DNA from 2 places in the Nocardia sp. CA-136227 genome. Region 2 is predicted to be linked to the other one. Evidence: riboswitches for the same ligand, from Rfam matches in the RefSeq annotation. Region 2 holds a riboswitch; the other holds the start of a gene.
What was found. A riboswitch is a leader RNA that binds a small molecule or an ion and turns the genes downstream of it on or off. The one in region 2 is predicted to bind cobalamin.
Positions count from the first base shown of each region.

Region 1 (8,351 bases), 3.5 Mb from region 2:
AAGGTTCGTAAGGGACTACTCCGAAGTCCGCGCGGGATCAGGCCGTGTGGACCAGGCCGCGGATCTGACGCACCGCCACCGACATGGCGGCGACATCGGCCGCGGGACTCCGGAAGATCTCGGTGAGGGTGGATCGGGTGCGTGCGATCCGGTTGGCGTTGCGGGCCGCCCACCGCGCGATGGTGTCGGCCGCGGGTTCGGTGGGATCGGTCCGGTCGGACAAGAGCGCCAGGCACAAACCGCGCAAGGACCCGTACAGGTCGTCGCGCAGGGCCAGGCGGGCCATCGAATTCCAGCGGTCCCCGGTGGACAGCCGCGACACCGATTGCAGCAGGCGCACCGTGCCCAGGTCCTGGCTCAGTGCGTAGTACAGCCCGGCCACGTCGGCCGGGTCGTGACCACCGGCGTCGGCGACCTCGATGATGTCGAGCAGACCGAACTGATCGAGCAGCAGGTGCACCCGGGTGGCCAATTCGCGGGGCACCCCGGCATCGACCGACCCGGCGATCCGGTCGTGCAGGTCGGCCAGTTCGCGGTCGCGCAGCCAGTCCGGGACCAGGCGCGCGTGTGCCGCCAGTCGCGGTGCGAATCTGGCTGTCTCGGAAGCGATGTCGAGCGGTTGCGGGCGGTGGGCCAGCAGCCACCGCACTGCTCTGTCGAGTACTCGCTGAGTGGTTCGGACGAGACCGTTGGTCACTGCCGCCTGGAGACCGGCGTCGGCGATATCGGCCCAGAGGCGGTGCAGCCCGAACACCCGGGTGGCGATCAGGTAGGCGCGCACCACATCCGTGCCCACGGCCGCCGAGTCCTCGCCCAACCGGAACACGAAACTGATTCCGCCGTGGTCGACGACGTCGTTGGCGAGCTGGGTCGCCACGATCTCACGGTGCAGCGGATGCTCGGACACGCTGTCCCCGAAGCGTTCTCGCAAGGTTTCGGGGAAGTAGTCGAGCAGGTGATCGTGCAGGGCGGGGTCGTCGGGCAGGTCGCCCGCGAGCAGTTCCTCCTTGATCGCGAGTTTCGCGTGCGCCAACAGGGTCGCCAATTCCGGGGAGGTCAGGCCGTGCCCGCTGTCGGCGCGCCGGGCGAGTTCGGTCTCGTCGGGCAGCGCCTCCAGGGAGCGGACCAGTCCGCGCCGGGCCTCCAGTCGCGCGATCATGCGGGCGTGCACCGCGATCCGGGCGGCCGCGTCGGCGCGGCTCACGCCCAGGACGTGGTTCTGGGAACGGTTGTCCCGCAGCACCATCCGGCCGACCTCGCCGGTCATGTCCGCCAGTAGCCGGTCGCGTCCGCCGCGGTCGAGGCGCCCGGCCGACATCATGCCGTCGAGCAGGATCTTGATATTGACCTCGTGGTCGGAGCAGTCGACGCCGGCCGAGTTGTCCAGGGCATCGGTATTGATTCTGCCTCCGCCACGGGCGAATTCGACGCGGGCCAGGGCGGTGAATCCGAGGTTGCCGCCCTCGCCGACCACGGTGGCCCGCATGTCGGCGGCGTTCACCCGCACGCCGTCATTGGCCTTGTCGCCGACGTCGGCCTGGGACTCGGCGGTCGCCTTGACATAGGTGCCCACGCCGCCGTTCCACAGCAGGTCGACCGGTGCGCGCAGGATCGCCCGGATCACCTCGTCCGGTGCGGCCGCGTTGACCGAATCCGGAAGTCCCAGTGCCGCACGGACTTCCGGGCCGAGTGGCACGGACTTCGCGGTGCGTGGCCAGACCCCGCCGCCGGTGCTGATGAGGTCGCGGTCGTAGTCCGCCCAGGACGAGCGGGGCAGCTGGAACAGGCGCTTGCGTTCGGCGTGGGAGACTCCGGCCTCCGGTCGCGGGTCGAGGAAGATGTGCCGGTGGTCGAACGCGGCGACCAGCCGGATGTGCTCGCTGAGCAGCATCCCGTTGCCGAAGACGTCGCCGCTCATGTCGCCGATGCCGGCCACCGTGAAATCGGCGGTCCCGGTGTCGCGGCCCATTTCGTGGAAGTGGCGCTCGACGCTCTCCCACGCGCCGCGGGCGGTGATGCCCATCGCCTTGTGGTCGTAGCCGACCGACCCGCCCGAGGCGAACGCGTCGCCGAGCCAGAAGCCGTAGCCGGCCGCGACCTCGTTGGCGATATCGGAGAAGGTCGCGGTGCCCTTGTCCGCGGCCACCACCAGGTAGGTGTCGTCGCTGTCGTGGCGGACGACGTCGCGGGCCGGGAGCACCGAACCCGTCGCCGCGTCGATATTGTCGGTGACGTCGAGCAGTCCGGCGATGAACTGCCGGTAGCAGGAGATACCCTCGGCCAGCTGTGCGGCGCGGTCGGCCGCGTCGTCACCGGTGGGGCGCGGGGGCTGTTTGACGACGAATCCGCCCTTGGCGCCGACCGGCACGATGACGGCGTTCTTCACCGCCTGGGCCTTGACCAGCCCGAGCACCTCGGTGCGCAGGTCCTCCTTGCGGTCCGACCAGCGCAGGCCGCCGCGCGCCACCGCGCCGAACCGCAGGTGCACGCCTTCGACCCGGGGTGAGTAGACGAAGATCTCGAATCGTGGCCTGGGCTGCGGGAGTTCGCCGATGTGCTGCGGGTCCAGTTTGAACGACAGCACCTCGGCACGGCCGTCACGCACGAAGTAGTTGGTGCGCAGGGTGTTTCGGACGAGGGTGGTGAGGGCGCGCAGACTACGGTCGGCTTCGAGCCCGACGACGCGGCCGATGACCTCGTTCAGGCGATCGATCAGTTCGGCTTCGGCGGCTGCGCTGCGCGTGTCCGGCGCGAACCGAGCGTGGAACAGCTCGACCAGCAGTCGCGCGGAATCGGGGTGTGCGGCGAGGACTTCCGCGATCCGTTCCGGGCTGTAGGGGAATCCGCTCTGGCGCAGGTATTTCGCGTAGGCGCGCAGGATGGACACCGGACGCCAGGCCAGGCCCGCGCTCAGGACCAGGCGGTTGAAGGCGTCGCTCTCGGCGTCGCCGCGCCAGGTGGCGGCGAAGGCCGCGGTGAAGCGGGCGTTCGGTTCCGCGCCCGCCGGCGGCTCGCCGTCGAAGGCCAGCCCGAAGTCGTAGATCCAGCACTGGTTCCCGGTGGAATCGTCGAGCGGGTAGGTCCGTTCGTCGAGGACTTCCACGCCGAGGGATTGGATGACCGGCAGGATGCGGCTGAGCGAGACGGCCGCCCCCGCGATGTAGAGGGTGAGCCGCAATCGTCCGCGTGCTCGTCCGGTGGGCGCGTGCAGGGCGACGTCGAACGACTCCGGTCGCAGCGCTTCGATGCGGGCGATGTCGGCGGCGGCGCGGTCGGGGCCGAAGTCGTGTTTGTACCACTCGGGCAGGGAGTGGGAGTAGGCCGTGGCCGGTGCTTCGGCTGCCATTCGGGCGTGGAGGGCGTCGTCCCAGTCCTGCGTCATCGTCGGAAATCTCCCCGGTGCGGCGGTTGTCTATACAACAACATACAACCCCTGTGAGTGGTCTCACAAGGGTGCCGCCGAGTCAGGGCGTGACGGGCACCTGACCGGCGATGCGCGAGGTCAGGCGCTCGGCGCCCCACCGCACCGCCTGCCCCACCACCTCCGGCTCGGGGTTGGACAGCGTCCGCCAGGTGGTGCTCAGGGCCGCCACCGGACGGCTGTTGTGATCGAAGACCGCCGCGCCCACCGATCGCAGGCCCGCCGTCACCAGCTCCACCTCCTCGGCCCAGCCGCGGGCACGCACCTCGTCCAGATCGCGCCGCAGCTCGGTCAGCGACCGCGGTCCGCGTCCGGTGCGGGTGAGGAAGTCGGAACGCTTGGCGTACAACGCCTTCACCTGCGCGTCCGGCAGCGAGGCGAGGATCGCGCGCCCGTTCGCGGTCAGGTGCGACGGCAGCCGGACCCCGATATCGGTGATCAGCGAGACCTCCGCCGCGGGACCCGAGCCGGGACGTTCCTTCAGGAGGTAGACCGTCTCGTTGCCGTGCAGAATTCCCAGATGCACCGCCTGCCCGAGCTGCCGGGCCAGCTGGTGCAGGATCGGCTGCGCCAGCCGTTCCAGCGGCTCGTGCCGCAGATAGGCCGAGCCGATCTCGAAGGACGTCACACCCAGCCCGTAGGCCTGGTCACCCGGTACATAGACCACGAATCCGCGGTCCACCAGCACCGACAGGATGTGGTACACCGACGAGCGCGGCAGCCCGAGATCGCGGGCCAGCACCGCCGCCCGGACCGGTCCCGGGCCGTGCGCCAGCCGGACGAGGATGTCGAGCGCCCGGCCGACGGCCGGAGAGGTGGTCGAACCCGAGGATTGCGCCATTCCCCGGATTCTGCCAGCGAAGTCAGTCCGCGAGCTCGTGCGCGGTCGCGCGCAGCGTCCACGCCGGGCCGCGGTGGTGCAGGGTGGTGGCGCTCAACGGTGGAATGTCGATGCGCCAGAACGACTCCGGGGGAGCGTCGAGGGTGCGCAGGACCGCGGCCCGCACGATCGCGGGATGCGTCACCGCGACGATCCGGTCGCCGCGCCCGGCCAGGCCGTGCAGCCAGACGCCGACGCGATCGATCAACCCGGTGATCGATTCGCCGCCGTGCTCGTGGAAGCCCGGGTCGGTGAGCCAGCCCATCAGCTGCTCGGGCGCGAGATCGTCCATCGCCCGACCGGCCCAGTCGCCGTGGTCCAGGTCGCGCAGCTCGGGCTCCGGGGTCCCGGTGAATCCCAGTGCCCGGCAGGTCTGTTCGGCCCGCAGCTCGGGCGCGAACAGCACCGTCGCGGGCTCCGGGCCGGGCAGCCCGCCCGCCTGCTCGACCGACCGCGACCCGAGCGGGTCGAGCGGTTCGTCGACCGGGAAGCGGGCGGACCGCACGGCCTCGGTGATCGCGTGCGTCACCAGGGTGAGACGGGTGACCGCGCTCATGCCGCCACGGCGGGCGCGGCCGGGGAGCGGTCGCCGAGCAGGCGTGGCGCCAGCCAGGCGAATCCGACCCCGATGACCGCCCACACCAGCAGCTGGGCGGCGAACGCGTACAGCCGGAAGTGGTACAGGTCGTCGGCGGGGAAGCCCGGGAACACGATCGTGCCCGACGCGTCCCGCAGCGGTTCCGGCGCTTCGTGGAACGACGGCAGCAGCGCCAGCAGCGCGCCCATCACGACGACGAAGCCGGCCGCGGCGGCGGCCCCCGCGGTCCAGGTGTCCAGGCGCGCGGTCAGCCTGCGGCCGAACCAGATCGCCGCGACCAACGCGATGGCGCTGATCGCGATCAGGCCCAGGTACAGGGCCGTGCGCTCCTCGATCGTGTCCGGGTTCCCGACGGACGGCGGGTTGGCCGGGTACTTCAGGAACGGCACCGCGTACAGCGCCAGGAACATGCCGCCCGACACCAGCAGCGCCAGATTGCGCGGCGAGATCTTGCCCGCCTTGCGCAGCGCCAGGAAGTACACGACCGCGAACAGCGCGCCCAACGCGGCGCCGAACACGATCATCCCGAAGCCCAGTCCGACATTCTGCTGCTGCGCGCGGGTGAACAGCTCGGCCCCGTGGTCCATGTCCATGGGCTTCCCGGCGGCCTTGTCCAGCGCCATCTGCGCGTGGTCGCGGCCCTCTTCGAAGTCGATGGCGCGATCGATGATCGGCTCGGACAGGATCCGGGCGAACACGAACGCCAGCGATCCGCCGAGGGCGCCCAGCAGGACCCCTCGGCCGATGATTCGCTTTTCCATTGTGGTTACTCGATTCCCGGTGCTAGTGGCAGGGGAACCCGAGGAAATGCCGGCCGTCGTGCACGAACTCGTGCACGTGCATGTCGCTGCCGAACACCGACACCGCACCCTGATCGATACCGATGAAGTAGATCGCCAGCAGCGCCATCAGGGTGGTGCCGACCAGCCACAGCGCGGTGGTGGGGATGGAGAGCGCGCCGCTGCCGACACCGGAGCGAGGAGCGAAAGAGGTAGCCACGAAGGACTCCTTTGAGTCAGGGGGATTCCGCGTCCCCGTTGCCGATCGAACCGACGATGTGAGGGTCTGACTCGCATCCGTCTCGCGGGGAGATTGGGCTGCTCACAGTGGCGCGACCGTTCCGGCATTGCACCGGATTCCTCATGACATCGTCGATCAACCATACGAAAGCGCATCGCCGCTGGTCAATCCGCCTGCCCGGGTCGACCACCTGATGGGACGCCGCCGCGCGTGCGGGGATCGCGCTGGCGCTGGGCTATATTCGCCAACGCAACTGGTTCGCCGGAGGTGGAGTCGAGGAGCCCCTGACCCATTCGACGGCGTCGAAGCCCGCTGCCCGCGCTCGCGCTGGCCGGGTGAGAGGGAACCCGGTGGGAATCCGGGACTGTCCCGCAGCGGTGAATGGGAACGAACGCCGTCAGAAGCACTGGGCGCATGCCTGGGAAGCGACGGCCGGTAGGTCCGGCCTCGGTCTCGTGCCGGGGCCGACCCGATTGTCGGGTCGATGCCCATGAGTCCGAAGACCTGCCCGTCGTGCCGGATACGCCGTATCCGGCGGTCGTCGCCTCGTGGATTGGGCGTTACGCCGATCGGATCCGGGCACGGAAACATGCCGCATGGGCTCCGTCAGCGTACGCTCGTTTGGGCGGCGGTCATCGACTGCTGACCATGGAGTTCATCAATGCTGAACCCTGACAACACCTTCACCGCCACGGTGCTGGGCCTGCCGCGCATCGGCCCGAACCGGGAACTGAAACGCGCGATCGAGGCGTACTGGGCGGGGCGCATCGACGCCGCCGCGCTGCACGGTCTCGCGGGCGGACTGCGCGCCGCGCAACTCCTCGCGGTGCACGCCGCCGGACTCGATTCGGTTCCGGTCGGCACCTTCTCCTACTACGACCAGATGCTCGACACCGCGGTGCTACTGGGTGCGCTGCCCGAACGGGTGCACGGCGTCGCCGACGAGCTGGACCGCTACTTCGCGGCCGCGCGCGGCACCGCCGACATCGCGCCGCTCGAGATGACCAAGTGGTTCGACACCAACTACCACTATCTGGTGCCGGAGCTCTCGGCCTCGACGAGGTTCACCCTGCACCCGGACAAACCGCTCGCGGAACTGGAAGAGTCACTGGCGCTGGGCATTCCGGCCCGGCCGGTCATCATCGGACCGGTCACCTTCCTGAAATTGGCCAAGTCGGTGGACGGCAGCGAGCTGCTCGATCGGCTGCCCGATCTGCTGCCGCTGTACGAGCGGCTGCTGGGCCTGCTGGCGGCCGCGGGGGCGCGCTGGGTGCAGCTCGACGAGCCGGTGCTGGTCACCGATCTGACGGATACCGAACTGGCGCTGGCACGTTCGGCCTATCAGCGGCTGGCCGCGGTCTCCGCGCGGCCCGACCTGCTGGTGGCCTCGTACTTCGGACGATTGGGTGCGGCGCTGCCCGCGCTGGCGGACACCGGGATCGAGGGCCTCGCCATCGACCTGGTGTCGGGCGGTGACGCGGATATCGCCGCGGCGCAGCGTCTTTCCGGGACCCTGCTGGTCGCGGGCGTCGTCGACGGCTACAACGTGTGGCGCACCGATCCCGATCGGGCGCTGACCGGGCTGGCCGCGCTCGCCGCAGCCGGTGCGCCGGTGGCGGTGTCGAGTTCCTGCTCGCTGCTGCACGTTCCGTACAGCCTCGCCGCCGAGCCTGACCTGGAGCCGCGCCTGCGGTCCTGGCTGGCATTCGGCACCGAGAAGATCGCCGAGATTCGGCTGCTGGCCACCGTCCTGCATGAGGGGCAGGACGCGGCCGCCGAGCAGCTGGAGATCGCGCGAACGGCCGTGCTGGACCGGCGATCCGACGCGCGACTGCACGACACGGCGGTCCGCGACCGGCTGGCCGCACTGGACACGACGGCCGCGCACCGGGCGCCCGCGGCGGAGCGCCGGCGGTCACAGCGGGAGCGGCTGGACCTGCCGCCGCTGCCGACCACGACCATCGGTTCCTACCCGCAGACCGGCCGCATCCGGGTGGCGCGCGCCGCCCTGCGCCGCGGCGAGATCGACCGGGCCGAGTACGACACCCGCATGCGCGCCGAGATCGCCGAGGTCATCGCGCTGCAGGAGGAGATCGGCCTGGACGTGCTGGTGCACGGCGAGCCCGAGCGCAATGACATGGTGCAGTACTTCGCCGAGCAACTGGACGGCTTCGCGGCCACCGCGCACGGGTGGGTGCAGTCCTACGGAACCCGGTGCGTGCGCCCGCCGATCCTGTTCGGCGACGTGACCCGACCGGCGGCCATGACCGTCGACTGGATCTCCTACGCGCAGTCGCTGACCGGCAAACCGGTCAAGGGCATGCTCACCGGGCCGGTCACCATCCTGGCCTGGTCCTACGTCCGCGACGACCAGCCGCTCGCCGACACCGCGCGCCAGCTCGCCCTGGCGATCCGGGACGAGACCGTGGACC
Region 1 covers NZ_CP192081.1:1,747,824-1,756,174, forward strand. The annotation lists gene hutC (histidine utilization repressor) at 1-11, shown strand, start outside; partial or broken gene ACQP06_RS07720 (NAD-glutamate dehydrogenase) at 38-3,394, opposite strand; gene ACQP06_RS07725 (IclR family transcriptional regulator) at 3,465-4,262, opposite strand; gene ACQP06_RS07730 (histidine phosphatase family protein) at 4,285-4,857, opposite strand; gene ACQP06_RS07735 (CbtA family protein) at 4,854-5,660, opposite strand; gene ACQP06_RS07740 (CbtB domain-containing protein) at 5,683-5,898, opposite strand; cobalamin riboswitch at 5,939-6,065, opposite strand; cobalamin riboswitch at 6,236-6,445, shown strand; gene metE (5-methyltetrahydropteroyltriglutamate--homocysteine S-methyltransferase) at 6,581-8,351, shown strand, end outside.
Region 1: it holds a riboswitch for cobalamin, as region 2 does, so the genes downstream of both, metE (5-methyltetrahydropteroyltriglutamate--homocysteine S-methyltransferase) here and ACQP06_RS24155 (FecCD family ABC transporter permease) in region 2, are expected to answer to the same signal.

Region 2 (8,351 bases):
CAACGCCAAGGGACACCACTTCACCTTCGGCTTCGTCACCGACTACAACTGAGCCGCCGGCCTAGGCTGCGTCCCATGCGAGCCGCCGATGTCCTGGCCCTGCACCACGCCTGCTCTCGATCCGGGCTCACCGTCTGGATCGACGGCGGCTGGTGCGTGGACGCCCTCCTGGGCGAGCAGACCCGCCCGCACCATGATCTCGACATCGCGGTCCATCGCCGCGACGCCGACCGAGTCCGCGAAATCCTCACGGACCTGGGCTATCTCGCCTCCCCCACACCCGACGACACCCCGTGGAACTTCGTCCTGGCGAAGGGCCCGGACGCCTCGGTCGACCTGCACGTCTTCGAACACGACGCCGACGGCGCGGTGAGCTACGGCATCGCCTACCCCGTCGAATCCCTCACCGGCACCGGCACTATCGACGGTGAACGGGTCGACTGCATCGCCGCCCGCTGGATGTACACCTTCAAGACCGCCTACCCTCCCGCCGCCAAAGACCTCCACGACGTCCGCGCCCTGGCCGCGAAGTTCGGTTTCCCACTACCGGACGTGTACCGATAACCCCGACACCGTCCGCTGATCGGCTACCAGCGCAGCATGGGCAGCGGCCGCAGCGGGTGAGTGACGGCGTACGCGACACCCCGACGCGCCAGGAAGGCGTGGAAGCCCTCGTACGGGAGTTGGGCCACAACGGATTCGACGTCGGCGCGGGCCAGCGGACGCCGGACCAGGCCGCGACTGGCGTCGATCCGGTCGGCGACGCGGAAGGTCTCGACGAGGCGGTCGTCGACGGCGCGGAGCCGGTGATGGTCGAGGACCAGGCGGCGCGCGGTGCCGACATCGGTGATACCGAAATCGGCGGCGTGCACGGTGGCCAGGTCGGCGGATGGATCGAGATAGTCCCAGGTCCCCGCGGTCCACACACCGAGGTCGTGCACGGCCCACACCAGGGCCGCCACATCGGGAACCGGCTCCCCCAGCAGCAGTCGCTGGTAGTTCAGGCTGCGCAGAACGTGATTGCGGTAGGCGGGAAACGACGCGCCGAGCTGTTCGCGATGGCGGTCGAGCACCGCATCGACGATCGGATGATCGGTCTGTATCCGCATGGGCTCCCCTGGTGTGTCATCCGGACTTCAGCGGACACTACACCCGGCATCGCACCGCGGGCGGACGAGCGACCCCCCGAAAACCTGGGTCCCCGAAAGTCCTTGTGAAACAATGGTTATTCAAAAATACTTCTCGGCCATGAACACCAAGAAGGCCGGTCGCTACGCCGCGGTGGGGGCCGCGCTCGCGGCCGCGGCGGTACAACTCTCGACCGGAACGGCCACGGCCGCGACGGGCCACGTCTCACTCTGGGTGGGCGGCGGAACGGACCTGCTCGCCTGCCGGGCGACGGCGCAACAGTGCCAGGTCATCGGGTACGCCTACGACATGACCACCCCGATCACCCTCAGCGTCAACGGGAAAACGATCGCCTCCGCCCTGCCGACGCCGACATCGGGCACGATCGAACCCGGGGAGCTGAAGATCCTGTGGGTCCCGCAGACGGCGGGCCCGAACATCATCACCGTGCAGCAGGGCAGCGACTCGCAGTCGGTCACCATCCAGATCATGGACAACAACTCGCTGGAAGCCTTCGCCCAGCGAACCGAAGCGTACCTGCGGACCCTCCCGTGCAAGACGGGCAGCGCCACCATCTCCGCCGGTTGCCAGTTTCCCGCAGGGGACGTCCATTGAGAACGACCACCCGCGCCGCACTCGGAGCCGCCCTGCTGACCGCGGCGATCCCGCTGTCGACCGGAACCGCGGCCGCCCAGGACTTCCAGATCGACCTGATGCAGATGGACCCCGGCCGCTACAGCTGTGAACTGTCCACCGAAACCTGCTGGATCTCGGTCGTACTCCTGACCGACCTCACCACGCCCGTCACCATCAGCGTCGACGGCACCGTCATCGCCACACCCACGCCCTCGACCAATTGCTGGTGCACCAACGAAACCGCGTGGATCCCATCCAAGGGCGGCCGGTACACCCTGACCGCCAAGCAGGGCGACCGAACCGCCGCGCGCACAGTCACCATCGGCGACTACAACGGCGTGCAGGGGATCCTGGAGCGCTACCTCGGAATCAATACCGGCAGCGGCAGCAGCTAGGAGTCATGTCGATTTCGCACCGCCGGACGCCTATCACCGACCCCATTCAGCTAACCATCGGCATACTCTGAGCCCATGCCACGGAGTACTGCGAGCACCGTCGACGACTACCTCGGTGAGCTGGCCGAGGACCGGCGACCGGCCCTGACCCGGCTGCGCGAACTGTGCCGGGAAACCCTCGTCGGATTCCACGAGGACATGGATTTCGGCATGCCGGTCTACGAGCGCGACGGCATCGCCGAGATCGCGTTCGCCAGCCAGAAGCAGTACATCTCCTTCTATCTCATGCGCGGCGACATCCGCGAGGCCTTCGCCGAGCACCTCGATACCAAGGACATGGGCAAAGGCTGCCTGCGCTTCCGCAAACCCGAAGCCATCGACTTCCCGCTGCTGCGAACGATTCTCGAGGCGACGGCCGCGAGCCGCGGCGCCGTCTGCTGATCGGCTAGTCGCCCCGGGAACGGTCGCGGTGCTTGGTGGTGCGCCGGTAGCGGCGGCCGCTCGGGATCGGCTGGGACGCATTGGATCTGCGGAGTTCGTGGCGGTGACGCCAGGCGGTGAGGTCCGGGCGCTCTGCCGGTGCGGCGGCGTCGGGCGGCGCGGACTTGCCCGGCGGTGCGGTCTTCATGGGGTCCCCCTGGGTGGTGCGAATCCGTGGTCGCGAACACGGTAGGGGGTACAACAAGCGTGGTCCAGCGATTATTGCCGGATTCGGGTCAGCGGGGGGCTTCGGGTTCGGGGGCTTCGAAGGGGACCGCCGGGCCGTGGGGCGCGTGGGGTTGCGGCGCACCGGAATTGCCGGGGTAGGGGCCGTAGAGGATGGCGGAGCCGTACTGGGACGGGGCGACGATCACCGGGTCGGGGCGCGCGCCGCCGAAGGGTAGGTACTCGCCGGTGCCCAGATCGTCGGAGGTGCTCAGCGCCGCGAGCAGCAGGATCACCACCGCGGCGGCCAGGGGCTGCGCGATGAGGGCGGCCCAACCCTCCACGGAGGGCGCGAATTCCACGATGGTGTGGATCGGCGGATGGCTCGGGCGGACGTGGCGCTGCTCGGCCACCGCCTCGCCGACCACCTTGGTGAGCAACGCGCCGAGCGCGGAACCGAGAATGATGCCGGTCAGCAGGACCGGGCCCCGCACCCGCCGCCAGCGCCAGGCCGCGACCGTCCCGAGCACGCCGAGCACGATGCCGATCAGCACGAAGATGGCGAGCGCGTCGAAACGGTGCAGGCTCTCACCGGTCAGCGCGGTGCCGCGATCGGGTTCGACCACCAGCAGTTGTTCCGCCGGAGCGAGATACGCCCAGGCCACCCCGGCCAGAGCGCTCACCGCGGCGAGCGCGGCACACACCGCCGCCGCCGCACGCACTTCCCGCATCAGTACATCGACGCGTAGTCCGCCCGGCTCGGCGGCGAATGTGGCTGCCACTAGCGGTGTTCCAGGCTCGTGGAGTCGAGCACCCCGTGGCGCGAGCACTTGGCCCACCAGCCGTCGGGGCTGACCTGCACGATCATGCGGCGTCCGCATTGTTCACAGAAGCGCGGTGGCTCCAGGCCCAGGGCCGCCGCGGGGGGTACCGGATCGTCCAGCCCCGGCACGACTCGCTTGCCCGTGAAAGGGTTGTAGCGCTCCTCGATGTCCACGACCACCTCGATGGATCCTTCGCGTATCGAACTCGGCGGGCAGATCAGGTCCAGGGGAATGCAAACCCCCGCACCCCTACCGTACGAGACGGGTTCGGGGCATTGGCCCCGAACCCCCTTTTTCTCTCAGTGGATTTCGCTCAGAGCGTTTCGTTGAGCGCCTTGATCGGCATCTTGAGTTCGCCGAGCAGATCGATGTCGGACTCGGCCGGACGACCCAGGGTGGTCAGGTAGTTGCCGACGATGACGGCGTTGATGCCGCCCAGGATGCCCTGCTTGGCGCCCAGGTCGCCGAGGGTGATCTCGCGGCCGCCGGCGAAACGCAGGATGGTGCGCGGCATGGCGAGACGGAAGGCTGCGACGGCGCGCAGCGCGTCGGCGGCCGGGAGCACCTCGAGGTCACCGAAGGGGGTGCCCGGGCGCGGGTTGAGGAAGTTCAGCGGCACCTCGTCGGGCTCCAGCGAGGCCAGGTCGGCCGCGAATTCCGCACGCTGCTCCAGGGATTCGCCCATGCCGAGGATGCCGCCACAGCAGACCTCCATGCCGGCCTCGCGCACCATGCGCAGGGTCTCCCAGCGCTCGTCGTAGGTGTGGGTGGTGACCACGTTCGGGAAGTGCGAGCGCGCGGTCTCCAGGTTGTGGTTGTAGCGGTGCACGCCCATGGCGGCCAGCTGGTCCACCTGCTCCTGGTTCAGCATGCCCAGCGAGCAGGCGACCTGGATGTCGACCTCGTTGCGGATGGCCTCGACGCCCGCGGCGACCTGCGCCATCAGGCGCTCGTCCGGACCGCGCACCGCGGCCACGATGCAGAACTCGGTGGCGCCGGTCTTGGCGGTCTGCTTGGCCGCCTCCACCAGCGAGGGGATGTCGAGCCAGGCGGCGCGCACCGGCGACTGGAAAAGGCCGGACTGCGAACAGAAGTGGCAGTCCTCGGGGCAGCCGCCGGTCTTGAGCGAGATGATGCCCTCGACCTCGACCTCGGGGCCGCACCACTTCATGCGGACGTCGTGCGCCAGGCCGAGCAGCTCCTCGAGCCGCTCGTCGCCGAGCCGCAGGACCGCGAGGGTCTGCTCCTGGGTCAGGCCGACGCCGCGCTCGAGCACCTGCTCGCGAGCGATGGCGAGGATGTCATCGCCTGCGTTGGTACCGGCTTCGGTGGTGACGGCTACCTGGGTCATGTCCGCGGGAATCCCTTCGTCCGGCCGTGTGGCCGAGCAACTTGAACGGTGTTCAGGGTAGGCTAGCAGCCCGGAACGTGAGCCGGAACACGAGAGGGTCGGATTCTTCAGTGCAACTCCATCGCACGGACGTGGTCGACGGGGCCATCGCCATCCTCGACCAGTACGGGCTGGCGGATCTCACCATGCGCCGCCTGGCCACCTCGCTGCACGTCCAGCCCGGCGCGCTGTACTGGCACTTCCCCAACAAGCAGGCCCTGCTCGGCGCGGTCGCCGACCGCATTCTCGCGCCCATGGACGAACCGGTCCGGGCCGAGGAATGGTCCAAGCAGATGACCGAACTCGCGCACCGGCTGCGCGAGAGCCTGCTCGCCTACCGCGACGGGGCCGAACTGGTCTCGGCCACCTACGCGTCCCGCCTCACCACCAGCAAGGGCCGGGAACGACTGGCCAGCGCCGCGATTCGCGCCGGCATGACGCGTGAGGAGGCCGAACTGGCCGCCTACACGCTGCTGTACTACGTGCTCGGGCAGACGGTGGACGAGCAGTCACGCATCCAGATGGACTCCGCGGGCGCGCTCACCGAGGAGAACTCGCCGCTGTACGACATGCCCGACGCCACCGCGCGATTCGACTTCGGATTGCAGCTGTTCGTGAGCGGCGTGCGGCATCTGCTCGGTTCGCGGATCCGCTGACCTTCGCGGACACCGGGATGAACCGACCAGTCGGAACCGGCGAAGGTTCCGGACGGTAGGGTTCCCCTCGTCAGTATCGGCGGGTGCGGGAATCCGGTGGGAATCCGGAGCGGTCGCGCCACTGTGAGCACCGGATCCCGGTGCGAGTCAGACCTCCCCCGCCGCGCAACACTCTGGAGAGGCCGCGTCATGCCCGAGGAGCTACCGCGATGAGCCGCGCGCGGACTTCGCTCGCCCTGCCCGTCATGGGAGCGCTGCTGGTCGTGGCCATGATCGTCGCGACCGGATTCGGCGCGGAGACGATCCCGGTGCGCGAGGTGCTCGCGGTGCTGCGCGACCGGCTGACCGGCACCGCGCACACCGATCTCGGGCTCGACACCATCGTGTGGCAATTGCGGGTGCCGCGAACCGTTCTCGCCGCCATCGTCGGCGCGGGCCTGGCGGTCGCCGGGGCGGCCATGCAGACCCTGGTCCGCAATCCTCTCGCCGACCCCTACCTGCTGGGCGTCTCCTCCGGCGCGGGCGTCGGCGCGGCGGCGGTCATCACCTCCGGGGTGTTCGCCGGGGCCGGACTGTGGGCGCTGTCGGCGGGCGCGCTCGCCGGGGCCTTCGCCGCCGCGGCCGCGGTATTCCTCATCGCCCTGGCCCAAGGCGGGCTCACGCCACTGCGTCTCGTGCTCACCGGCACGGTGCTGGGCTCGGCCTTCGCCGCCTTCAGCAGCTACCTGATCTTCCGCAGCAGTGACCCGTCCGCCGCCCAGTCGGTGCTGTTCTGGCTGCTCGGCAGCCTCTCCGGCGCGGACTGGACCCGAATCCTGTTGCCCGGCTGCGTGGTCGCGGCCTGCCTGACCGCCCTGCTGCTCGCCGCCAACTGGCTCGACGCGCTGAACCTGGGCCCGGACACGGCGGCCTCCATCGGAGTTCCGGTGCGCGAGTTGCGCATCGCGCTGTTCGTCCTGCTGGCGGTCCTGGTCGGCGTGCTGGTGGCGGTCTCCGGCGGCATCGGTTTCGTCGGGCTGGTGGTCCCGCACGCCGCCCGGCTCCTGGTCGGGCCGCGCCACCGCGTCCTGCTGCCCGCGAGCGCCCTGTGCGGGGCCACCTTCCTGGTCGTCGCCGACGCCGCCACCCGAGTCCTGGTCCGCCCCACCGAGATCCCGGTCGGCGTCCTCACCGGCCTCATCGGAGCCCCCGCCTTCCTGCTCCTCATGGGCCGCCGCACCTACCGATTCGGTCCGGCGTGAGGCCCCGCCGGGCCGGGTCGCGTCACCGGGGCGCGGGCGAGCTGCGGGCCGCCGGACTGGCCTGCGCGGCGGGACGGCGCACGGTGGTCGCGCAGGTCGACTTCACGGTGTCGCCGGGCGAGACGGTGGGCATCGTCGGGCCGAACGGCGCGGGCAAGACCACGCTGTTGCGGACCCTGGCGGGGTTGATCGCACCGGTCGAGGGCGGTGTCGAGGTGGATGGCCGTCCGGTGCACCAGGTTTCGGCGCGGGAGCGGGCGCGGCTGGTGGGTCTGGTCGGGCAGGACGAGGTGCCGCCCACCGATCTGCTGGTGGGTGAGCTCGTGGCGTTGGGCCGGACGCCGTACCTGCCGCCGTGGGGCGCGGGCGGGCCGGGCGAACGGGCGGCCGTCCAACGGGCGCTGGGTCGGGTGGATCTGGCCGGGTTCGAGGGGCGCGCGGTCGGGCGGCTGTCCGGCGGGGAACGGCAGCGGGTGCTGCTGGCGCGGGCGCTCGCCCAGGACACGCCCGTCCTGCTGCTAGACGAGCCGACCAACCATCTGGATGTCACCCATCAGCTCGAATTGCTGGCACTGACCCGGGAATTGGAACGGACCGTCGTCATGAGCCTGCACGACCTGACCCTCGCGGATCGGTTCTGCGACCGGGTGCTGGTGCTCGACGACGGCCGGGCCCGCCCCCTCGAACCGCCCGGCACCGCGCTGCGGCCCGAGGTGCTCGACGAGGTGTTCGGCGTGCGGGCGCGCCGGATACCGGATCCCGACACCGGTGATTCCCATCTGCTCATCACGGCTCGAACGGCACAGTCTTGACTCGAAAGGCACGGTCTTGAACAGGATCCTTCCGCTCGTCGCGGTCACCGCCATCGCGGGAGTGCTCACCGCCTGCGGATCGCCGCAGGCGGCGACCGGGAACATGACCGTGCGCAATTGCGGTGCGGAACAGCGGTTCCCGTCGCCCGCGCAACGCATGTTCGTCAATGACGGGAACCTGATCTCCATGGTGCTGGCCCTGGGAGCCCAGGACCAGACGGTGGCGGTGTCGAGCCTGAAGCGGGACGCGGACACGCTGCGCAAGCATTACGGGGACGGCGTGGACCGGCTCAATTCCGTTGCCCCCGACTATCCCTCGCGGGAGACGGTGCTGGCCCAGCGCCCCGACGTGATGGTGGCGGGCTGGAACTACGGCTACTCGGAGTCGGCGAATCTGACGCCGGAGTCGTTGCGGGCGGCCGGCGTCGCGCCGTACGTGCTCACCGAGAGCTGCCGCCGGCCCGGCGGCGAGCGGGGTGTGGTGGATGCCTGGACCGCGCTGCGCACGGATCTGACCGCGCTGGGCGCGATCACCGGGCGCGCGGACCAGGCGGCACGGGTCACCGGGGATCTGGATCGCCGAGTGTCCACCCTGCTGGCAGCGCCGCAGCCCGAGCGGCGGCC
Region 2 covers NZ_CP192081.1:5,207,738-5,216,088, forward strand. The annotation lists gene ACQP06_RS24100 (hypothetical protein) at 1-52, shown strand, start outside; gene ACQP06_RS24105 (nucleotidyltransferase domain-containing protein) at 76-564, shown strand; gene ACQP06_RS24110 (hypothetical protein) at 588-1,109, opposite strand; gene ACQP06_RS24115 (hypothetical protein) at 1,249-1,743, shown strand; gene ACQP06_RS24120 (hypothetical protein) at 1,740-2,159, shown strand; gene ACQP06_RS24125 (DUF1801 domain-containing protein) at 2,235-2,600, shown strand; gene ACQP06_RS24130 (hypothetical protein) at 2,605-2,787, opposite strand; gene ACQP06_RS24135 (DUF2567 domain-containing protein) at 2,876-3,586, opposite strand; gene ACQP06_RS24140 (hypothetical protein) at 3,586-3,801, opposite strand; gene bioB (biotin synthase BioB) at 3,942-4,979, opposite strand; gene ACQP06_RS24150 (TetR/AcrR family transcriptional regulator C-terminal domain-containing protein) at 5,090-5,674, shown strand; cobalamin riboswitch at 5,716-5,849, shown strand; gene ACQP06_RS24155 (FecCD family ABC transporter permease) at 5,884-6,915, shown strand; gene ACQP06_RS24160 (ABC transporter ATP-binding protein) at 6,912-7,727, shown strand; gene ACQP06_RS24165 (ABC transporter substrate-binding protein) at 7,744-8,351, shown strand, end outside.